DNA from 3 places in the Paenibacillus sp. FSL H3-0469 genome. Region 2 is predicted to be linked to each of the others. Evidence: riboswitches for the same ligand, from Rfam matches in the RefSeq annotation. Region 2 holds a riboswitch; each other region holds the start of a gene.
What was found. Region 2 has a riboswitch for cyclic di-GMP ahead of NSS83_RS21815 (anti-repressor SinI family protein). Riboswitches for the same ligand answer to the same signal wherever they lie in the genome.

Region 1: it holds a riboswitch for cyclic di-GMP, as region 2 does, so the genes downstream of both, NSS83_RS17805 (flagellar assembly protein A) here and NSS83_RS21815 (anti-repressor SinI family protein) in region 2, are expected to answer to the same signal.
Region 3: it holds a riboswitch for cyclic di-GMP, as region 2 does, so the genes downstream of both, NSS83_RS23115 (transglutaminase-like domain-containing protein) here and NSS83_RS21815 (anti-repressor SinI family protein) in region 2, are expected to answer to the same signal.

Annotation. Positions count from the first base shown of each region.
Region 1 covers NZ_CP150302.1:4,065,661-4,073,650, forward strand. Annotated here, with positions in the region: gene NSS83_RS17780 (ring-opening amidohydrolase) at 1-396, opposite strand, end outside; gene NSS83_RS17785 (ABC transporter permease) at 393-1,145, opposite strand; gene NSS83_RS17790 (ABC transporter ATP-binding protein) at 1,142-1,951, opposite strand; gene NSS83_RS17795 (ABC transporter substrate-binding protein) at 1,966-2,979, opposite strand; gene NSS83_RS17800 (isochorismatase family cysteine hydrolase) at 3,005-3,688, opposite strand; cyclic di-GMP riboswitch class I at 4,194-4,286, shown strand; gene NSS83_RS17805 (flagellar assembly protein A) at 4,392-6,011, shown strand; gene NSS83_RS17810 (aldo/keto reductase) at 6,040-7,014, shown strand; gene hcp (hydroxylamine reductase) at 7,114-7,990, opposite strand, start outside.
Region 2 covers NZ_CP150302.1:4,939,976-4,947,965, reverse strand. Annotated here, with positions in the region: gene NSS83_RS21830 (TasA family protein) at 1-109, shown strand, start outside; gene NSS83_RS21825 (TasA family protein) at 149-739, shown strand; gene NSS83_RS21820 (helix-turn-helix domain-containing protein) at 1,002-1,334, shown strand; gene NSS83_RS21815 (anti-repressor SinI family protein) at 1,480-1,623, opposite strand; cyclic di-GMP riboswitch class I at 1,658-1,761, opposite strand; gene NSS83_RS21810 (2-oxoglutarate dehydrogenase E1 component) at 2,311-5,178, shown strand; gene odhB (2-oxoglutarate dehydrogenase complex dihydrolipoyllysine-residue succinyltransferase) at 5,238-6,551, shown strand; gene NSS83_RS21800 (OFA family MFS transporter) at 7,185-7,990, opposite strand, start outside.
Region 3 covers NZ_CP150302.1:5,250,127-5,258,116, forward strand. Annotated here, with positions in the region: gene NSS83_RS23100 (glycosyltransferase family 2 protein) at 1-196, shown strand, start outside; gene NSS83_RS23105 (GtrA family protein) at 186-590, shown strand; gene NSS83_RS23110 (class D sortase) at 658-1,311, shown strand; cyclic di-GMP riboswitch class I at 1,438-1,519, shown strand; cyclic di-GMP riboswitch class I at 1,593-1,673, shown strand; gene NSS83_RS23115 (transglutaminase-like domain-containing protein) at 1,687-2,496, shown strand; rRNA gene NSS83_RS23120 (16S ribosomal RNA) at 2,863-4,423, shown strand; rRNA gene NSS83_RS23125 (23S ribosomal RNA) at 4,674-7,600, shown strand; rRNA gene rrf (5S ribosomal RNA) at 7,745-7,861, shown strand.

The DNA of each region.
Region 1 (7,990 bases), 870 kb from region 2:
TGCCTGAGGGAGCCGGCCCAGCTCCTCCGGACGGAAGCTCCGGGTTCTTGCCACACCAATGGCGAGTGACTTCAGGCCATCAGCGACCACACCCGGCTCCCCCTCTCCGCTGCGGCTAATAACTGTGAAGTGCGGGCTGAGCACCCCCTCCGTACCGCCGGACATCACATAGGAGATATCGGCAGCTCCTCCTTTTGCCGCTTCAGCAAAGAAGCCTTTCAGTGCCATAACCGCATAACCCCGCGTAAAATCATTCACACAGCCGTTGCCCTCCGTCTTCCCCAGTACCGCAACCACTTCCTCCGGCCGGAACAGCCCCGCTTCCACCGCTGCGCTTAATCCCGACATATCATGCGGCGCGCCTGCAGGGATTCGGATAACCGAGCAGTTCATCATAGATCATCGCTCCTTGTCCAGAAAATAACCCGTTTCTCCAGCAGCCCGATACACCAGAACAACAGCAGGCCGCACAGCGCCGAAGCAATAATAGCCGAGAACATCACCGGCGTATCCATATGATAGGAAGAGACCAGCACTACATAACCCAGTCCCTTATTGGCTCCGACAAATTCGCCGACGATGGCACCGACGATGGCCAGCGAGGTGGAGATTTTGAGGGCAGAGAAGATATAAGGCAGACTCGTCGGCAGCCGCAGCTTCCAGAAGATTTCGCTCTTCGTCCCTTTGTAGGTGGAGAACAGCTCCCAGGCTTCGTATTCAATCGCCTTAAGCCCCTTAACACTGTTCACCAGAATCGGGAAAAAGCAGATCAGCATCGAAGCGATTACCTTCGAGGTATATCCGGTTCCCAGCCAAACGACCAGCAGCGGGGCCAGCGCCACCAGCGGCGTAGTCTTAAGGGCAATGGCCAGCGGGAACATTCCCTTCTCCATCGGCTTGGAATGCACGAAAATCACTGCGGTAGCCAGGCCGAGGATATTGGCGAGAATGAACCCGGTCAGGGCTTCACCCAGCGTAACCAGCGTATGCGACCAGAGCGAGCCATTAATAGCCGAGACTACCTGTGTAGGTGCAGGCAGCAGATACATGGGAACCGCCAGAAGACGTACAGCCAGCTCCCACAGCAGCAGGAAGCCGAGCGCAAACGTAACCGGGTACAGGGTGTCTTTGATTTTGACCGTCATAGATGCTTCACCCGCTTTCTCAGTTCCTTGACAATCCGGTGGAATTCCGGCAGCTCTTCCATGCCCGCTTCACGCGGGGAGGGCAGCGTCACCGGAATGATATCCGTCACACCGGCAGGCCGGGGAGACATCATCACGACCCGGTCCGACAGCAGCGCGGATTCATGAATCGAATGGGTAACCATTACAATGCTGCTTAGACTGGTCTCCGGGCTCTCCCACAGCCGCAGCAGCTCGAAATTCAGCTTCTCCCGCGTCAGCTCATCCAGCGCGCCGAACGGCTCATCCATCAGCAGCACCGTCGGATCGGCCGCCAGAGCCCGGGCAATCGCCGCCCGCTGCTGCATCCCGCCGCTGAGCTGATGCGGAAAGTGGTTCAGATAATCCTGAAGGCCGACCAGGCGCAGGGCACTTTCTGCTTTTTCACGTGCCTCGGCTTTGCTGAATTTCTTCTTCTCGCCCAGCTCAAGCGGCAGCATTACGTTCTGCAGCGCACTGAGCCACGGCATCAGGACCGGCTTCTGGAAGACCATGCCCAGGGACAGATCCGGGGAGGCATACGCCACTTCTCCACCGGCCTCCGGACTTAACAATCGCAGCATCAGCCGGAGTGTTGTAGATTTCCCGCAGCCGCTCGGTCCGAGAATCGAAATGAACTCATTGCGGTATACGTCAAGACTGACCTGATCCAGCACAGGCACGTTGCCGAAGGAAAGAGAGCAATTGCGCAGGGAGAGCATCGTTTCCCGGGTACCGGGATGCTGCGCGGAGGCAGCATCCAGCTGTTCTTTGATCGCTGTTGTCATTATCGGGTCCCTCCTTATTTCAAAAACTCGTTGGTGAACAATCCGCCGATGTCCTGTTCCTTTTTCACAAAGCCCAGCTCGACCAAATTCTTCTGCAATGTCTCCCAGGACGCCTCGTCCATTGAGCCCAGCGGAAGCTTCTCCGGATCAAGCAGCGGAATGCTGGCCTTCATCATATTGACCTCATGCTTCAGATCCAGCTTCTCGCCATATTTCAGACCGAATTCCGCTGCCTCCTCCGGATGCTTGACCGCATAATCCCAGCCCTGCATAGATGCCTGCACGAAGCTTGCGACCATCTCCGGGTCCTTCTTAATAACAGACTCCGTGGTGAACAAGGTATCGGCATAGAAATTGATGCCATAGTCGTTCGGATCAATAATATTCACTTCCTTGCCTTGCTCCTCTACAGCCAGCACCTCATTAATGACATATCCGGGCCAAGCCTTGACCTGACCGGTTAACAGCGGACTCAGATCATATTTGACCGGCATCTCTTCAATTTTCGAAGGTTCGATGCCCGCACTTTTCTCCATGGCACGGAAGGTCAGCTCTTCGTTTCCGCCCAGCTTAATGCCTACCTTTTGCCCGACAAGATCCTCCATTGTCTTGATCCCGGACTCTTTGAGCGCGAACATGACGAACGGGGTTTTGCGGTAGATCGCGGACAATGCTTTGACCGGGACGCCTTTCTCTCTGGCAATGACGACCTGGTCGGCACCGGTAACTCCGAACTCCTCACTGCCGGAAGCTACCATCTGCACAGCCGGGAAATCCGAGCCCCCCGGGCGGATCTCAACATCCAGCCCCGCTTCTTTATAGAAGCCTTTTTCCACTGCGGTATAAAATCCGGCAAACTGCGCCTGATGAATCCACTTCAGCCGGAGCACCACCTTTTTCAGCTCGCCTGAGCCTTCTGCTCCCTGTCCTTCGGCCTTTCCGGCATCCGTATTGTTACCGCAGGCGGTCAGGAGCAGCATTAGCGAGGTTAACAGCATCAGTGCTTTCGTTCTGGACTTGTTCCACATGGTAATTCCCCCGTTTATGAATGATTTAGTATTGCTCCAGTGCCTTAAGCACCGCTTGCGAATCACTTACACTGCCGAACACCCCGCCCTGCATTTGAACCATATTCAACGCCGCCAGGTGATTCGCTTCATCCGTCGCTCCCGTGCAATCCGCAAGGATCAGACACTCGTACCCCCGGTCATTGGCCTCCCGCATCGTGGTGTGTACACAGACATCGGTAGTAATACCAGTCAGAATCAGATGGGTAATTCCTTTATTCTTCAAGATTAGGTCCAGGTCGGTTGCATAAAAGCTGCCTTTGCCCGGCTTGTCTATAATGTACTCTCCGCGGGCAGGCGCCAGCTCCTCAATGATTTGCCAGCCGCGCTCCCCCCGCACGAGGATTCGCCCCGCCGGTCCTTCGGAGCCGATCTCGGCCCCGATCTGGCGGCTGCGCCAGCGTTTGTTCGCCGGCAGATCCGACAGATCCGGCTTATGCCCCTCGCGGGTATGAATCACGGTGAACCCTTCGATGTCCCGGATACGTGCCAGCAGCCGCTGAATGGGCTGAATCGCCCGCGCCGTTAATGAGAGATCATAACCCATTCTCTCGACGTAACCGCCCTTGCCGCAAAAATCCGTCTGCATGTCGATAATCATCAGCGCTGTCTTCGCCGGGTCCACTGCCCCGTCATAAGGCCAGATGTAAGGTGTTGCTGCAATCTGCATGGTTTATGCTCCTCTCCTGATGTCGCTATCTCTATTAATGTTAGTTTAGTTAACATTAACTCGCGTTTCTTTGGTATGAGTTAGATTATATTACAACGAATTTGTGATGTCTTCGGTTTTATTACGAAATAATACACTGAAAGTTTGTGTTTATTTACATAGTTAACACATATATGACATAATCATTCGCAATACTGCTTATTAAAAAGGAACAGTCCGGGTTTTACCAAGCCCAGGGTGTTCCAACAGCTGAATACCCGCATTTCTTCTCATCTCCCTCTTCCATAAGCTGTAAGCGCTGGGAAACCAGTTTTTTTGTCGAAATAGAGCTGCATATTTCGAGTTTTTTGATAAATAGGCATAATATAGTTGAAAAATAGCTCTTTAAGTACTAGAATTAAGCTTGTTTGCAGAAGTTAATGACGCATAAGAACTATTTATGATTCTTTTTGTCGATTGCAGTCGATCACAATTCATCGCCTCTACAGGATGTATATCATTGATCTATTTCTAAAGGCAAACTTCCCGAAAGGGCAGGACGCAAAGCTATGGGCCTAAGAACGCCAGAATCCGCGTTTACGGTTGCCAGGCTGCCAATAGAGACCACTTAAGCCAGCTGTTCAGGAGGAAGACTTCCGGGCTTGATGATGTTCTTTTTCTGTACGAATTGCCATTGATCATACGAAAAAGTGAGGTTACAACCATGCCGCAGCAGGATATCGAACCAAGCCGATATGAATTCGTAGAGTCCCTGATGCTTGAACGTAAAGGTCTCCTGGATTCATTCTCTGTGGAGGGCCGGACTTCTGACGGGACAACTGGAGATAAGAATGGAATTATCCTCGTGCAGGACAACCAGATATTCATTACTCCCCCGCTCCCCGGAGGCGCTCCCGCCCGCATTTCTGCGATCCACCCTGTTGTCCTGAAGATCAACTGGAAGACCGTTACAGAGCCAACCGAGGTGACCAAGTCAGATTATATTACCTGGGAGATCTGCGAGAAGCCGCAGTATGAAATTACCGTATCGCCTGACAAGCTCAAGGTCCACTTCACTTTATACCGTGCAGAGAAGTACGCCTGGAATCTGGTTAACTGTCCCGCCGCCTTCGAGGCGGTCGTCCGTGCCCAGCCCAACCCGGCGGTGCTGCTGTCCACGCTCACCATAGAACAGATTATTTCTTCACTGGACAACCGTTTCATTCTGCGCAGCCTGAACATTCCCGCCCTGTACGCGGAGCTGGAGAATCCTACATATCTTCCCGTATGCATCGCAGAAGGAAGAGCTCCGCTGCCCGGCAAGGAAGCCCGGCTGGAATTCCTGCTGCCGGAGCATACACTGGAGGGGAACAGAATGCTTGGGGGACAGGAATCCCCCGCTCAGAAGCCTGCGGAACCCTTGGAGTATCTCCGTTTCCCGGGAGCTCCCTTTACCTTTGCAGGTGAGGTCTTCGCCCGCAAACTGCCGCCGGAGGAAGGCATTCCCGGCCTCGACACAGACGGAAGGGTTCTGCCCCCTCCCCCGCCGCAGGATATCTACTTTGCTGCCGGCAATCATGCCAAGCTCCTTCCCTGCGGTAATATCGTAGCCAACCACACAGGCAGACCCCGCATCTGCGGAGGAAGCGGCAGCATCCGGATCTGCGACTTCCCTCCGCTCTGTCTGCTGACCAGAGAGATGACAGAGCCTGCGGGCGACGTTATGTTCGCAGGCGACATTATTGTACCGGGAGATCTGGAAGGATCTGTACGGATCGAAGCCCTGGGGAATGTGTACGTCTATGGCGATATCCGCCAATCTACGATTATAGCCACCGGCAGTATTTATGTTAGCGGCCAGGTTACCGGCAGCGGCCTGTACGCCGGATATGCCGGGGTACAGCAGCATCGTCTGCACAGCCTCGCAGGACTGCTGCGTATAGAAGTGGACGGACTGCGTGAGGCGGCACGCCAGCTGGCCAAGAACGTAGAGTCCCGGCAGCAATCGGTGAATTACGGTCTGGTGGTCATGCTGCTGCTGGAGGATAAATACAACCACCTCGATAGCCTGATCCGCGATCTTGAGGCTACCCTGAGCCGTATGAACGGAGAGTTCGGCTCCGGCACAGACCCGCTCCGGCATATGCTTGAGGTGTTCACCCACCCGGGGCAATTCACCGGATACATTACGGATAGTGTCCTAAGCAGCTTCTCCAGGCTGCTCCTCAAGCTGGGCGAGGAGATCGAACTGCTCGAGGAGGAGCATGCAGTAATTAATCTCGCCCGTTCGCAAGGCAGCCGCCTGGAGTCCGGCGGCAAGCTGCTTGTGCGGGATTCTTGTTAAGTACTACTAGATAAGGAGAAGTGAGAGCATGCGATATAACCGTCTAGGCAATAGCGGCCTTCAGGTGTCCGCCCTGGGTCTTGGAACCAATTCATTCGGTAAACGGGCAGATCAGGAGACCTCGGTCCGCATTCTGCACACCGCTATGGGTCAGGGCATCAATTTCATCGATACCGCCAATATCTATGCCGGCTCTGAATCGGAGCGGATCATCGGCCTTGCGCTTGAGGGCAGACGCCATAACGCAGTGCTGGCGACCAAAGCCGGATTGCCGAAGCATGAGGGACCCGGCGGCAGCGGCTCTTCGCGCCATCACCTGATGCAGGAGCTGGAGGGCAGCCTGCGCCGGCTGAAGACTGACTATGTGGATCTGTATCAGATCCACACCTTCGACCCCTACACACCGCTGGAGGAAACGCTGCGCACGCTGGATGATCTGATCTCCGCAGGCAAGGTGCGGTATATCGGAGCCTCCAATTATGCCGCCTGGGAGCTGATGAAGGCGCTTGGAATCAGCGAAGCCCGCAGCTGGGCGAAATACATCTCTATCCAGTGCAGCTATTCGCTGGCTGACCGCACGCCCGAGGCCGAGCTGCTTCCGCTCTGCCTGGATCAGGGGCTGGGCATCATCCCCTACTTCCCTCTGGCGGGCGGTATCCTTACCGGCAAATATGCCGGCAGCGGCAAGGCCCCTGCCGGCTCCAGAGCAGAGACCGATCCGAACTTCCGCCGCTTTCTTACCCCGGAACGCATCTCGCTCGGGGAGCAGGTTCAGGCCATTGCGGAAGGGCTGGGCACCTCACCTGCGGCTCTATCCCTGTCCTGGCTGATGAACCGGCCCGCCGTCTCCACGGTGATTGTCGGCGCGACTACAGTAGAGCAGGTCCAGCATAATTTGCAGAGTCTCTCTGCTTCGCCGGATGCGGAGGTACTTGAGCAACTTGACCAGGCTAGCGCCGCCTTCCGCACCGGCGAGCCGTTTGCGGTCTACCGGCTGCCATAAGCGCTGACGGTAACGTTCATATCTATACACACAAAGCGAGCCCCCGTATACATATACGGAGACTCGCTTTTGTGTTTTTTGGCTCATATTGAATTTGTATTATACCGCAGCGATGAACCGCTCCATATCTTCCTGTACGGTAGTAATACCGCCGATACCAAAGGTATCTACCAGAACCTTGGCTACATTAGGCGACAGGAAGGCCGGAAGCGTAGGGCCCAGATGAATGTTCTTCACGCCCAGATGCAGCAGCGCCAGCAGGACGATCACCGCTTTTTGCTCATACCAGGCAATGTTATAGGAGATCGGAAGATCGTTAATATCCGCAAGACCGAAGACTTCCTTCAGCTTAAGCGCTATAACTACAAGAGAATAGGAGTCATTGCACTGGCCGGCATCAAGCACGCGCGGAATTCCGCCGATATCGCCAAGCGCCAGCTTGTTATATTTGTATTTGGCACAGCCTGCGGTAAGGATCACCGTGTCACTGGGCAGCTCTGCTGCGAAGTCGGTGTAATAATTCCGGCTCTTCATCCGTCCGTCGCAGCCGGCCATGACGAAGAATTGCTTGATCGCGCCGCTCTCTACCGCTCCAACCACCTGATCTGCCACATTCATTACAGCCGCATGGGCGAAGCCGCCGACAATCTCTCCGGTCTCAATCTCTACCGGAGCACTGCAGCTCTTGGCCTGCTCGATCAGAGCTGAGAAATCCTTCTCACCATCAGTGCCTGCCGCGATATGCTGAATTCCCGGATAACCGGTGTTGCCTGTCGTGTATAGCCGGTCTTTGTAGCTGTCCTTCGGCGGTACAATGCAGTTGGTGGTCATCAGAATCGGACCGTTAAAGCTGGCAAATTCCTCATTCTGCTTCCACCAGGCATTGCCGTAGTTGCCTACGAAGTGGCTATATTTCTTGAAGGCGGGATAGTAGTGGGCCGGCAGCATCTCACTGTGCGTATACACATCCACTCCG
Region 2 (7,990 bases):
CCAGTTTGCCTTCAAGGAAACCCTCCAGCCGCAGAACTATTATCAGGGCGATACGCTTGCGCTGACGCTGAATTTTGAAGCCAACCAGGAAAAAGGCAGTCTCAAATAATTTACCAACAAAACAAACCATTCGAGGAGGAAATCAATCATGGGTATCAAAAAAACATTGGGTCTTGGCGTAGCATCGGCAGCACTGGGCTTGTCTTTAATCGGCGGGGGCACCTTCGCTTACTTCAGCTCCACAGCCACAAGCACCGCAACCTTCGCCGCAGGTACGCTGAAGCTCGGCTCCTCCTTCAATACTCCGGTAGCGCTGACGAATCTGAAGCCGGGAGACTACACCGTCCGCACCTTTACCTTGTCCAATGACGGCACACTGGATATCAAATTCCTCAAGCTCGCTACCACATACACCGTAACCGATGCCAAGGGCGACAATGCGGGCCAGGATCTCGGAGACCACTTCAAGGTCAAGCTCCTGGATAATTCGTACACCGGCGGTTCACTAAGCGGTCATGTGCTGTCCGAGATCTCCCTGAAGGATCTGAAGAACACCCCAAGCTACGATCTCGTAGCAGCAGGTATCCTGCCGGGAGGGATTGCCGCAGCCGGTTCCAAGACCTTTAAGATCGCCTTCGAGTTCGTGGACAATACGCTCGATCAGAACATTTTTCAGGGTGACGGCTTAGCTCTGAACTGGACCTTCGATGCTCTTCAAGGAGTGGGAGAAGCCAAGTAGATCAGGAATCCATCAAGACAGCACATCCTTCCCCAACCGGGCCGGGTGTGCTATTTTCTTTTCTACAGGCTGCCGGCTCAATGATTTTGTCCGATTTGCGGTTTTTTGTTATACTGACAAGTGAAAACGGCTTTGCCGTCCCTCCTATGAACGGGCGGTGCCGTTTCCGCGAGAGAGATAGGGATACGGTATAGCGCGAAGCATATCACTTCTTATCTTTTACCAAAAAAGTACGGAGGGCGTTGTAATCGTGTCAGATACTATGGGAAGCCGCATCCACAAACTCCGGCTGGAGAAGGGCTATTCGCTATCCGAGCTTGCGGATAAGGCTGATGTGGCGAAATCATACCTCAGTAATGTGGAACGGAATATTCAATCCAACCCCTCCATTCAATTCATCGAAAAAATCGCTGACGCGCTTCAGGTATCCATTCATGCACTGCTGTATGGCGGATTGGCAGAGACGGAAGAACAGGCCCTGGACGGGGAATGGTTCCGGCTGGTTCAGGAGGCTATGGCCTCCGGTATAAGCAAACGTGAATTCAAGGAATTCCTCGATTACCAGAAATGGCGCATGGAACAAAAGGACAACTAAACACAGCATTGTATGTCACAGGGAAGACTCCGCACGGCAGGGAGGCCGCCTTCGGCGAAGGCATGCTTTCAAGCGGCATACAGAAAAGGCACAGCGTACCGGACGCTGTGCCTTTTCTGTATGTATCCGAACAATGATGACCGCCTTACATCGCCTGGAGCGCCTTCTCACTTAGAAACCGGCGGATCTCCTCCGCCGCGATCCCCGCCTGCTTGGCAGACATCAGCAAGTGCACCCATTCTAAATCCAGATCTACTGCCTGCAGCTCGTCATTCCCCTGGTTGGACATATCCAAGAAATCTCCTCCTAGAATTTTCGCGTCCCCAGGCAGTCCGGCCATCATAGTAGTATTGCTACTTTGTAGTATCTCTACTTTAGATCCGAGACTTTGTGCCCCTGTCTTTCGGCAGGTTTACCTTTAACTGGACCCTCTCCATCATGAAAGGATCTGGCAAGAATCGATGAAACCGTTCTCCGCAATAACATTATACAAGATCATGCGCGATTAGTGTGTCGTTTTCTGGAATTTTTTTATGATAAAATGTGAGGAAACTTAGCTGAAATTGCCAGCGTCTTGTATAAATATTTCCAGTCCCAAGTTCAAACCCTAGCTAATAGTTTAAATATACTAAAGGGAACTCTAACTGCTCCGCCTTACCGCTGCGCGCAACCTCGTATAGAGACAATTACCCATTTGTATAGATGACGGACTGTGATAGGAATTTATAGTTAGATAGCACTTAAGAATTAACAAAAGCAAAAGAAGCGGAGGGGAATTTTGCTTATTTATGATAGTTCCGTATGAATACTGTAATGAATCATGCCAAATTGCGAACGGATTGACCGAAAGTATGAATTGATTACCCCGCCGGAAAGTAGCACAATAAGGTGAGAATGAAACCGCAAACATTTGCAGCTCCGCCAAGTGGCACACTGGATGCCTCGCGTGGAGTTTATCCGTTAGGAGGACCTATTCATGGCAGTCAAAGAGCCCTATAACGACACAGTATGGAGCAAATATTACGGCCCCAACCTGGGCTACATCCAAGAAAGATATGAGCAATTTGTCAAGGACCCCTCTTCTGTTGAACAACATTACCGTGATCTCTTCACCGTATCCGGCCCCCCTCCGCTGGCACCCGATGCCGAGAGGGCTCCGAGCCCTGCCGTATCAGCAGATGCGCAGTGGCTCAAGAAGGCTGTTAAGGCCTCGAAGCTGATCGCCAATATTCGGATATACGGCCATATGGCCGCAGACATTGACCCGCTGGAGCGCAGCACGAACCCGATGGCCAAATGGCTGGAGCTGGAGACCTACGAGCTTACCCGCGAGGATCTTAATGCTCTGCCTGCTTCGCTGATCTGGGATAATGCCCCTGCGGATGTGCATACCGCGATGGATGCCGTCCACAGAATGCGCCAGGCCTATACCCAGACCATTGCCTACGAATTCGGGCATGTACATGATGAACGCGAGCTGCGCTGGCTCAACAGCCAGGCGGAATCGATGACCTCCCCTGCCCCGCTGAATAATACAGAGCGCAAAGAGCTGCTGAAGCGGCTGGTTCAGGTGGAGCACTTCGAGACCTTCCTGCACAAGACCTTCGTCGGCCAAAAGCGCTTCAGCCTGGAGGGCAATGATGCCCTCGTGCCGATGCTGGATGAGATTGTGCGGGCCGCCGCGCATGACGGCGCAGAGCATATCCTGATGGGCATGGCCCACCGCGGAAGACTTAATGTGCTGGCTCATATTCTGGGCAAGCCTTATGATATTATTTTCTCGGAATTCCATCACTCGCCGAACAAGGAGCTGTTCCCTTCGGAAGGCTCCATGGGCGTGACCTACGGCTGGAGCGGTGATGTGAAGTACCATCTCGGGGCTGACCGTGCCGTCCGCGAAGGCGAGACCGTTCGCACCCGGATCACGCTGGCCAATAACCCGAGCCATCTTGAATTCGTCAATCCTGTCGTCGAGGGCTTCACCCGCGCCGCACAGGAAGAGCGCAACGCTCCGGGACTGCCTAAGCTGAACACAAGCAAGGCTATGGCTGTGCTGATGCACGGCGATGCCGCCTTCCCTGGAGAGGGCATTGTCGCAGAGACGCTTAATATCGGCAAATTGCAGGGTTATCAGAATGGCGGTACTGTGCATATTATCGTCAATAACCGGATCGGCTTCACCACAGAGAGCGAGGATTCCCGCTCCACCCATTATGCCAGCGACCTGGCCAAAGGGTATGAAATTCCAATCGTGCATGTCAATGCCGATGACCCGGAAGCCTGTATTGCCGCAGTCCGTCTGGCCAGTGCTTACCGCCATATGTTCAAGAAGGACTTCCTGATTGATCTGATCGGCTACCGCCGCCACGGGCATAATGAAATGGATGATCCCGAGACAACCCAGCCGATTGTGTACGGCAAAGTGCGGAACCACCCTACGGTGTACCGCGCTTATGCTGAACGCCTGGAGCGTGAGAAGGTAATCACAGCGGATGATGTCAAGAACATGATTGCGGAGGCGGAGAGCGTCCTTCAGCAGGCCTTTGACCAGATGAAGGAAGGCAAACAGAAGAATGCGGAGTCCAAAACCGCCGTCGCGCTGGATAACGACAGTCCCCAGCAGCGTCCGACTGCCTTCCCGCTGGCCGGGCTGCAGGAGATTAACCGCGAGCTGCTGCGCGTACCGGCCGGCTTCAAGGTCTATCCGAAGCTGGAACGGATTCTGCAGCGCCGCAAGGATGCACTGAATGACGGCGAGCGGGTGGACTGGGCTCTGGCAGAGACGCTTGCCTTCGCTACCATCCTGAAGGATGGCACGCCGATCCGCCTCAGCGGGCAGGATTCACAGCGCGGTACCTTCGCCCACCGTCATCTGGTGCTGCATGACAGCGAGAACGGTGAACTCTATTCTCCGCTGCATCAGCTGAGTGATGCCGGCGCTTCATTCGGCGTCTACAACAGTCCGCTGTCCGAGGCCTCTGTCCTCGGCTTCGAATATGGTTATAATGTGTTCGCACCGGAGACCTTCGTTATCTGGGAGGCTCAATACGGCGACTTCGCCAATGCGGCTCAGGTCATTATCGACCAGTTCATTTCTGCCGGCCGCGCCAAGTGGACGCAGCGCAGCAATCTGACAATCCTGTTGCCTCACGGCTATGAAGGTCAAGGACCGGAGCACTCCAGCGCCAGAATGGAACGGTTCCTGCAGCTCTCCGCCGAGGAGAACTGGACTGTAGCCAACCTGACCAGCGCTGCGCAATATTTCCATCTGCTCCGCCGTCAGGCCGCGCTCTGCGGACAACCGGATGCCCGGCCGCTGGTCATCATGGCGCCGAAGAGCCTGATCCGTAACACGCGCAGCACCTCAGCCGGAGCGGACCTCGCTTCGGGCACCTTCCAGCCGGTTCTTCCCGAGCCGCTGCTCGGCAGTAAGCCGGAAGCCGTAAAGCGCCTCGTGGTATGCAGCGGCAAGGTGGCCATCGACCTGCAGACGGAGCTGGAAGCAACGCGCGGACAGGACTTCTCCTGGCTGCACATTTTGCGCATGGAACAGCTCTATCCGTTCCCGGAACGCGAGCTTGGCGCCCACCTTAGCGGCTTCAGCTCGCTGGAGGAGATCGTCTGGGTGCAGGAAGAACCGAAGAATATGGGCGGGTGGACGTATGCCGAATCCCGGCTGCGCGCCATCGCACCGCAGAAGGTCACTGTCCAGTACATCGGCCGTCCGGACCGTTCCAGCCCAGCCAGCGGCTACGCCGATGTCCACAGCTTCGAGCAGCGGCGCATTGTCCGGGAAGCCCTGAAATTGAATGCAGCAGTGCAAGCACCTGTACCGTCTTCCTGAGCACAGCAAGGCGGTCATCCAATATCACGCACACCACTATATTTGGGGAGGTACGGCCTGTGTCCGAGATAAAAGTACCCGATTTGGGCGAATCGATTTCCGAAGGAACGATCTACAAATGGCTGGTTAAAGAGGGCGACACTGTCGGCCAGGGGGATGTGCTTGCCGAGCTTGAGACTGACAAGGTCAATCTCGAGATCAGTGCGGAGGAGGACGGCGTCATCTCCTCCATCCTGCGCCAGGCGGGCGAGAACGTTGCCGTTGGCGAAGCCATCGGCATCATCGGCAGCGCCGCCGGGGCTGGTGCTGCCAGCAAGCCAGCAGCAGACAGCGCACCGCAGGGCGGCAGCGCGCCTGCTGCTGCCGCAAGTGCCGCAGCGGCTGAACCGGCCGCTGCGGTAACGGCTCCAGCCGCCGCCGAAGGTGCGGCGGCAGGCACTGCGGCCCTGGCTTCGCCGGGGGCGCGCAAGCTGGCACGGGAGCGGGGCATCGACCTCGGCGAGGTCAGTGCCCGCGACCCTATCGGCCGGATCGGTCAGGCCGATGTAGATGGTCATGGCGCAGCCGGGCCGCAGGCCGCTGCGCCGGCGGCTCCGGCGGCGGCTGCACGGCCGGAGCCGGCGAAGCCCGCGCCGCCGGCTGCGGGCAAGGCGCCGCACGCCGAGGACGGCAAAGCCACCGAGCGCAAGCGCATGTCGCGGCGGCGGCTGACGATTGCCAGCCGCCTGGTCGAAGCGCAGCAGACGGCTGCGATGCTGACCACCTTCAACGAGGTGGACATGACCGCCATTCTCGACATCCGCAAGCGCCGCAAGGATGCCTTCAAGGAGAAGCACGAGGTCGGACTCGGCTTCATGTCCTTCTTCACCAAGGCCGTCATCGGCGCGCTCAAGGCTTACCCGATGCTGAATGCCGAGATCGACGGGGAAGATCTCCTGCTGAAGAAATATTATGACATCGGTATTGCCGTAGCTGCCAAGGAAGGCCTGGTTGTACCGGTCGTCCGCGATGCCGACCGGCTTAGCTTCCCAGAGATCGAGCGGCGGATCGGCGAGCTGGCCTCCAAGGCGCGCGCCAATACGCTCAGTCTGCCGGAGCTCCAGGGCGGAACCTTCACGATCACGAACGGCGGAGTGTTCGGCTCCCTGCTGTCCACACCGATCCTCAACACCCCGCAGGTCGGCATTCTCGGCATGCACAAGATTCAGCTGCGCCCCATCGCGCTGGATGAGGAGCGCACGGTCAACCGTCCGATGATGTACATCGCATTGTCCTACGATCACCGGATCGTGGATGGATCAGAAGCGGTCAGCTTCCTGGTCAGAGTCAAGGAATTGCTGGAGGACCCGGAATCCCTGCTGCTGGAAGGCTAACCCTTCCGCTCGCAGCCTTCCCCTCCTTCCTATACACATATTCATAGGCAAACAGGCATCCGCAGAGCTTACCCGCCCTGCCGGATGCCTGTTTTCTGTTTTTAATTAGTGAAACTACTGCACAGAATACAACATTCCCCTTATAAAAGGGATCAAACTTATCAATTGTTGTACGAAATGCAAGATTCCCTCTCATCCAAGCGATTAAGCACGCTAAATCCTGCATTCTCTGCAACAATCTCACGAAATAACCAGAGATGCGCGGACCTAAGTTGTAATAACTACAACATTACCGAACAATACCAATATTACTCGACACTTCCGCCCCCCTCATTCCAACACACCCCATTCAGTATTTCGCATCCACCTACCTCACTCACCCCACGCCACTCCACCCTATTCGCTTTTTCACATCCCCCGTCACTCACCTCCACCACATCCTATTCTCTTTCCCACATCCCCCCATCCACAAAAAAAGACATCCCCCACCCGCTCACGCGGGCGGAGGACATCTCATCTTCTCCGAACTATTCTCTTTGTCTGTAGTACTCTTGTTTGTCTATGGTACTCTAATTTTTCTATGGTACTCTTATCTGTCTATACTACTCTAAGCCGACGTAAGCCGATATATGGTTAAGCCGTATGCCGTGAAGGCTTCAGGCTCATCCCCTTGGCTGAGGCTGCTCTGGCTACCGGAGGCTTCAGCGAAACCGCCAGGATGCAAGCCACAATGCACAGCAGACCGATGATGTTAAAAGTGGGCTTGAACCCGCCGAGGAAGGCGGCGATGAACGAACCGGACAGCGCGCCGATCCCGAAGCCCTGATAGATGATGCCGTAGTTCTTGCTGTGATTCTTCAAGCCGAAGAAGTCACTGACAATCGCCGGGAAGACGGTAATGTTGCCGCCGAAGCAGAAGGCGATGGCCGCCACACAGGCGAAGAACAGGCCATAGCTCAGCGCGGCATAGCTTAGTGTAAACATCGCCACAGCCGTTACCGCCAGCGTGATACTAATCAGCTTGGTCCGGCTTACCCGGTCGGATAATGCGCCAAGAATTAGGCGTCCAGCCGTGTTGAAAATAGCGATCATCGCCACAGCGTTCGCCGCCGTCGCCACATCCATCCCCGCCAGTTGCACACCGATATCCTTCACGATACCGATCAGGTAGAGACCGCTCATGCAGGCGGTGAAGAAGATTACGAACAGCAGGTATGCTTCCTTCGTGCGGAGCATTTCTTTCACAGTATAATCCTTGGGCAGCAGAGCCGCCCCGGAAGCGGACGATGTCCGGTTTCCCGCAGCAGCTACAGCAGGCGCAGCCACCGGAGCCTCCCGGATCAGCAGCGAGCCGATGAGGATCATCATCATGACTATAAGGCCCCAGTATAGAAAAGCATTCGACACCCCCGCCGATTCAATCAGGCCGCCGTTGATAT
Region 3 (7,990 bases), 310 kb from region 2:
GGGCTGGGCGTCCATTGTCGGGGTGAACCTGTTGTTTAACGGCATTGTGCTGATGCTGCTGGGCGTCATTGGGGAATACATCGGACGGATCTATGACGAATCAAAGGATAGACCGCTCTATATCGTGCGCGAGACCAGAGGCTACCCGGATACAGAGTCTGAAGACACCCGGAAGGAAAGCGATTATGCAAGATAAGGCTTGGCGCGCAGGCATGATCCAGTTTCTGAAATTTAATGCGGTGGGCCTGCTTAACACATTCATAGATTTTGCGGTATTTACCCTGCTGCATTCCCTGGGGATGCTTAACACCCCTGCACAGATTATTTCCTATAGCGCCGGGACGGCCAACAGCTTTTTCTGGAATAAGAAGGTGACCTTTAAGGGAAGGGACAGAGGCGGGAATGGCGGCTTTGACCGGATGCAGCTGGTGAGATTTATTGTGCTGAATCTGCTGGTGCTGGGCATTTCGGTGCTGTTGATTCATCTTCTGACTGACCGGCTGGGGATACAGGTGCTCCTGGCCAAGGTGCTGGTTACCTTCATAACAGTGATCATTAATTTCTTTGGAAGCCGGAAATGGGTATTCTAAAGAGACAGTATATCTTCCCCGTATTCTGCGGCGGGAGTACTTATTCTATATTGCGGAGGCGATTGTCATGCGGAAGTTATCCTATTTGATTATACTTGCCGGGGTCCTGATTATGCTCTACCCCAAAGGAAGCGAATGGTACGAGGACCGTCAGCAGCAGAAGCTGCTGGAAGAGGCCGAACAGGCCTATAGTGAAATCGTTCCTTCGGCTACCGCTCCTGCCAGCCAGGATCTGAGCAAGCCTTATGCGGAAGTCACCCAGCTGCTGGCGGAAGAGTCTGGTGCAGAAGAGCCGGTGCCCACTACAGCGCCCGAGATTGAAGTTGGAGGCAAGATCACTGCCATTATTGAAATTGACAAAATCGATCTGAAGCTGCCTGTACTGGAGGGCGCCACCAAGACTAATATGAAGCATGCTGCGGCGCATATGAAGGAGACAGCTCCGATTGGCGCGGTAGGCAATGCAGCGATTGCGGCACACCGGTCAAGAACGGCAGGGCGGCTGTTCAACAGACTGGATGAGGTCGGTAAAGGGGATACCATTACTGTTATTACAAGCGGCCAGGAATACAAATATGTTGTATATGATGTATCTATTGTAGAGCCTACTGATATTTCGGTACTGAAGGGAAAGGATGATGATAAGATTCTGACCCTTATTACCTGTGATCCGCTTGTCAACCCGACCCACAGACTTATCATTCATGCGAAGCTGACCTGAATCCATCAAGACAAGGCGATAAAGGTCGAAAAAACATAAAATTTTAGTATATTTGTGGTGGAATCTAGCAATTTGGGTCTTGATAATAGATAGAGGTATGGTAAGATAGAACTATCAGAAGCTAATACACGATAACGGCAAACCTATCGAAAGATAGGGACGCAAAGCTACAGGGCCTTCCCGTCATGGATGGCAGCCAGCTACCGAATGAAGAGGCTTTTTTTGTTTGTTTTAATTCAGAATCTGTCATTATGTGGTAGTAGATTGGACAGATAAAGCTTATACGATAACGGCAAACCTATCGAAAGGTAGGGACGCAAAGCTAAAGGGCCTTCCCGTAAGAATGGCAGCCAGCTACCGAAAGGGGTTTTATCCATGAAGAAGTTTTATTTAATGTTGATTACACTTTTTGTGATCGTCACTTCTGTACAGACAGGCACTGCTCAAGCCGCTAATGCAGATTCAAGCTGGTTAAATGTTGGACAACTTGATCAAGGGGTTATCGGGGTATCGTACGATGTTCCTAAGGATAAGAAGATGAAGCTCATGATTACCAAGGGCAACAACAGCTATACTTACAACTTATACACTTCCAAACCGAACGAGACGTTCCCGCTGCAACAAGGCAATGGCTCTTATAAGGTCTCTGTTCTTGAGAATACTACCGGCAACAAGTACAAAGTACTATCTTCCGAGACTGTATCTCTCTCCATGAGCAATGTGAATGCCGTATATTTGAGCTCCGTACAGAATGTAAAGTGGAGTTCTTCCGATAAATCCGTTCAAAAGGCAGCCCAGCTTACAAAGGGTCTGACTACAGATGCAGACAAAGTTAAGGCTATCTACAATTACATCGTAACTAACGTGAAATATGATTACTCTTTGGCTAACAGCGTAAGCACAGATTATATTCCGAACAACGATAACACGCTTGCTACCAACAAAGGGATCTGTTACGATTACGCATCCTTGTTCGCTACAATGCTCCGCAGTGAAGGTATTCCAACCAAATTGGTTATGGGGAATACAAGCTATGTAACTTCATACCATGCCTGGAATGAAGTGTTCCTGAACGGCAAATGGGTAACGATTGATACTACAGTCGATGCAGGTCTGGGTAAAAACGCAGCATCAACTGAACTGGTCAAATCAGCAAGCAAATATACTGCAGCGAAATTCTACTAAGGATAGCTGTGAACTATAGCATTACCTGAGAATAACCCGCTTAATAATTAAGCGGGTTATTTTTATTTATATAAAGGTTGCTTTTTAATAGAGGGATAGGTTATTATAAATAAGCGTTGTTGAGCGGCAAAGGAAATGAGAGATTACTTAAATAAGTGATTTCAAAAATAAAGCTTGCATTGCTCGGATGAACGTGATATATTATAAGAGTTGCTGGTGGCGTGGTGAGCGGCGCTGACAACGAGCTTGATCTTTGAAAACTGAACAACGAGTGAGTATCTGGAGATCACTTCGGTGAGATCCAAATTAGAGAATGTAAATTCTCGTCAGATGTTTCAAAATGAGCAATCGCTCTTTCTAAATACCAATTTGGAGAGTTTGATCCTGGCTCAGGACGAACGCTGGCGGCGTGCCTAATACATGCAAGTCGAGCGGAGTTTGAGAGGAAGCTTGCTTCCTTTCAAACTTAGCGGCGGACGGGTGAGTAACACGTAGGCAACCTGCCCTCAAGCCTGGGATAACTACCGGAAACGGTAGCTAATACCGGATAATTTCTTTCTTCTCCTGAGGAGAGAATGAAAGGCGGAGCAATCTGCTGCTTGGGGATGGGCCTGCGGCGCATTAGCTAGTTGGTGGGGTAACGGCCCACCAAGGCGACGATGCGTAGCCGACCTGAGAGGGTGAACGGCCACACTGGGACTGAGACACGGCCCAGACTCCTACGGGAGGCAGCAGTAGGGAATCTTCCGCAATGGGCGCAAGCCTGACGGAGCAACGCCGCGTGAGTGATGAAGGTTTTCGGATCGTAAAGCTCTGTTGCCAGGGAAGAACGTCCGGTAGAGTAACTGCTACCGGAGTGACGGTACCTGAGAAGAAAGCCCCGGCTAACTACGTGCCAGCAGCCGCGGTAATACGTAGGGGGCAAGCGTTGTCCGGAATTATTGGGCGTAAAGCGCGCGCAGGCGGTTATTTAAGTCTGGTGTTTAAACCTTGGGCTCAACCTGAGGTCGCACTGGAAACTGGGTGACTTGAGTACAGAAGAGGAAAGTGGAATTCCACGTGTAGCGGTGAAATGCGTAGATATGTGGAGGAACACCAGTGGCGAAGGCGACTTTCTGGGCTGTAACTGACGCTGAGGCGCGAAAGCGTGGGGAGCAAACAGGATTAGATACCCTGGTAGTCCACGCCGTAAACGATGAGTGCTAGGTGTTAGGGGTTTCGATACCCTTGGTGCCGAAGTTAACACAGTAAGCACTCCGCCTGGGGAGTACGGTCGCAAGACTGAAACTCAAAGGAATTGACGGGGACCCGCACAAGCAGTGGAGTATGTGGTTTAATTCGAAGCAACGCGAAGAACCTTACCAGGTCTTGACATCCAACTAACGAAGCAGAGATGCATCAGGTGCCCTTCGGGGAAAGTTGAGACAGGTGGTGCATGGTTGTCGTCAGCTCGTGTCGTGAGATGTTGGGTTAAGTCCCGCAACGAGCGCAACCCTTGACTTTAGTTGCCAGCAGGTTGAGCTGGGCACTCTAGAGTGACTGCCGGTGACAAACCGGAGGAAGGTGGGGATGACGTCAAATCATCATGCCCCTTATGACCTGGGCTACACACGTACTACAATGGCCGGTACAACGGGAAGCGAAGCCGCGAGGTGGAGCCAATCCCAGCAAAGCCGGTCTCAGTTCGGATTGCAGGCTGCAACTCGCCTGCATGAAGTCGGAATTGCTAGTAATCGCGGATCAGCATGCCGCGGTGAATACGTTCCCGGGTCTTGTACACACCGCCCGTCACACCACGAGAGTTTACAACACCCGAAGTCGGTGGGGTAACCCGCAAGGGAGCCAGCCGCCGAAGGTGGGGTAGATGATTGGGGTGAAGTCGTAACAAGGTAGCCGTATCGGAAGGTGCGGCTGGATCACCTCCTTTCTATGGAGAATCGTCACCTGCAACGGTGACATTCAAATCGGAAGCTTCGCTTCCAAACCAATCAGGTTTAGGCCTGTTACTCACTCGTTGGTCAGTTTTGAGAGTTTAAGCTCTCATCTTTACCTTTGATCCTTGAAAACTGGATACCGAAACGAATTTGCGTTTTAGAACATCTTTTAGCTGAAACTTGTGTAAGCAAGTGGAAATAGTTATTAGTTGCTACCGTGATTTTCCTTAGGGAAAACACATTGGTTAAGCTACTAAGAGCACACGGAGGATGCCTAGGCGCCAGGAGCCGACGAAGGACGTGGCGAACAACGAAACTGCCTCGGGGAGCTGTAAGCAAGCTTTGATCCGGGGGTGTCCGAATGGGGAAACCCAGCTGTGGTAATTCGCAGTTACTCGTATCTGAATACATAGGATACGCAGAGGCAGACCAGGGGAACTGAAACATCTAAGTACCCTGAGGAAGAGAAAACAATAGTGATTCCGTCAGTAGCGGCGAGCGAACGCGGAACAGCCTAAACCAAGAGGCTTGCCTCTTGGGGTTGTGGGACGTCTCACATGGAGTTACAAAGGAATATGGTAGGCGAAGAGGTCTGGAAAGGCCCGCGATAGAGGTAAAAGCCCTGTAGCCGAAATGGTATTCTCTCCGAGACGGATCCCGAGTAGTGCGGGGCACGTGAAACCCCGTATGAATCCAGCAGGACCATCTGCTAAGGCTAAATACTACCTGGCGACCGATAGTGAAACAGTACCGTGAGGGAAAGGTGAAAAGCACCCCGGAAGGGGAGTGAAATAGAACCTGAAACCGTGTGCTTACAAAAAGTCAGAGCCCTTTTTATGGGTGATGGCGTGCCTTTTGTAGAATGAACCGGCGAGTTATGTTTAACATGCAAGGTTAAGGTGAGAAGCCGGAGCCGCAGCGAAAGCGAGTCTGAATAGGGCGACTAAGTATGTGGACGTAGACCCGAAACCGTGTGATCTACCCCTGTCCAGGGTGAAGGTGCGGTAACACGCACTGGAGGCCCGAACCCACGCATGTTGAAAAATGCGGGGATGAGGTGGGGGTAGCGGAGAAATTCCAATCGAACTCGGAGATAGCTGGTTCTCCCCGAAATAGCTTTAGGGCTAGCCTCGGTGAATGGAGTGGTGGAGGTAGAGCACTGATTGGGTGCGGGGCCCGCAAGGGTTACCAAGCTCAGTCAAACTCCGAATGCCATTTACTTCTTGCCGGGAGTCAGACAGTGAGTGCTAAGATCCATTGTCAAAAGGGAAACAGCCCAGACCATCAGCTAAGGTCCCCAAGTGTGTGTTAAGTGGGAAAGGATGTGGAGTTGCACAGACAACCAGGATGTTGGCTTAGAAGCAGCCACCATTGAAAGAGTGCGTAATAGCTCACTGGTCGAGTGACTCTGCGCCGAAAATGTAACGGGGCTAAACACACCACCGAAGCTATGGCTAGATACTTTGTATCTGGGGTAGGGGAGCGTTGTATATACGTTGAAGGTGTACCGTAAGGAGCGCTGGAGAGTATACAAGTGAGAATGCCGGTATGAGTAACGAAAAGATCAGTGAGAATCTGATCCGCCGAAAGCCCAAGGTTTCCTGAGGAAGGCTCGTCCGCTCAGGGTAAGTCGGGACCTAAGGCGAGGCCGAAAGGCGTAGTCGAAGGACAACAGTTTGAAATTACTGTACCACCGTAATCCGCTATGAGCGATGGGGTGACGCAGGAGGGTAGTGACGCGGACTGATGGATGTCCGTCTAAGCAGTGAGGCTGGTGTGTAGGCAAATCCGCACACCGTAAGGCTGGGCTGTGATGGGGAGCGAAAATTACAGTAGCGAAGGTCATGATCTCACACTGCCAAGAAAAGCCTCTAGTCAGGAGAAGGTGCCCGTACCGCAAACCGACACAGGTAGGCGAGAAGAGAATTCTAAGGCGCGCGGAAGAACTCTCGTTAAGGAACTCGGCAAAATGACCCCGTAACTTCGGGAGAAGGGGTGCCTCGGTAGGGTGAATAGCCCGAGGGGGCCGCAGTGAAAAGGCCCAAGCGACTGTTTAGCAAAAACACAGGTCTGTGCGAAGCCGTAAGGCGAAGTATACGGGCTGACGCCTGCCCGGTGCTGGAAGGTTAAGGGGAGCGGTTAGGAGCAATCCGAAGCTGTGAACCGAAGCCCCAGTAAACGGCGGCCGTAACTATAACGGTCCTAAGGTAGCGAAATTCCTTGTCAGGTAAATTCTGACCCGCACGAATGGCGTAACGACTTGGGCGCTGTCTCAACGAGAGATCCGGTGAAATTTTAATACCTGTGAAGATGCAGGTTACCCGCGACAAGACGGAAAGACCCCATGGAGCTTTACTGCAGCTTGATATTGAATTTGGGTACGATCTGTACAGGATAGGTGGGAGCCGTGGAGGCAGGAGCGCAAGCTTCTGCGGAGGCGCCGTTGGGATACCACCCTGATCGTATCTAGGTTCTAACCTAGTGCCCTTATCGGGTACGGGGACCGTGTCAGGCGGGCAGTTTGACTGGGGCGGTCGCCTCCTAAAGAGTAACGGAGGCGTTCAAAGGTTCCCTCAGAATGGTTGGAAATCATTCGCAGAGTGCAAAGGCATAAGGGAGCTTGACTGCGAGACCTACAAGTCGAGCAGGGACGAAAGTCGGACTTAGTGATCCGGTGGTACCGCATGGAAGGGCCATCGCTCAACGGATAAAAGCTACCCTGGGGATAACAGGCTTATCTCCCCCAAGAGTCCACATCGACGGGGAGGTTTGGCACCTCGATGTCGGCTCATCGCATCCTGGGGCTGAAGTAGGTCCCAAGGGTTGGGCTGTTCGCCCATTAAAGCGGTACGCGAGCTGGGTTCAGAACGTCGTGAGACAGTTCGGTCCCTATCTGTCGTGGGCGCAGGAAATTTGAGAGGAGCTGTCCTTAGTACGAGAGGACCGGGATGGACGTACCGCTGGTGCATCAGTTGTTCCGCCAGGAGCATGGCTGAGTAGCTACGTACGGACGGGATAAGCGCTGAAAGCATCTAAGCGTGAAGCCCCCCTCAAGATGAGATTTCCCAAGTCAGTAAGACCCCTTGAAGACGACGAGGTAGATAGGTTGGAGGTGGAAGTGCAGCAATGCATGGAGCTGACCAATACTAATCGGTCGAGGGCTTATCCAAAAGCTACCCCAAAAAGTGAAGAAGAGGCTGACGAAGCCGATTCCGAATACTTTCCGGGGGCCCCGTAAGAAGGGCAAACACAAATTCGTTTCGGATTCAGTTTTCAGGAATCAATTCCTGAAGCATTTACGCTGTAAATGCCCGTTTGGTGGCGATAGCGGAGGGGTTCCACACGTACCCATCCCGAACACGACCGTTAAGCCCTCCAGCGCCGATGGTACTTGGACCGAAGGGTCCTGGGAGAGTAGGACGTTGCCAAGCACACATGAGCCATTGTCGAATTGTCGACAATGGTCTTTTTGTATTTTCGGGGAAGCGTTGTGGACAGCCTGTGAGTAGATTGCAGGTTACTTGACAAGTGACGTATAGTTATACACATGTGGATAGATT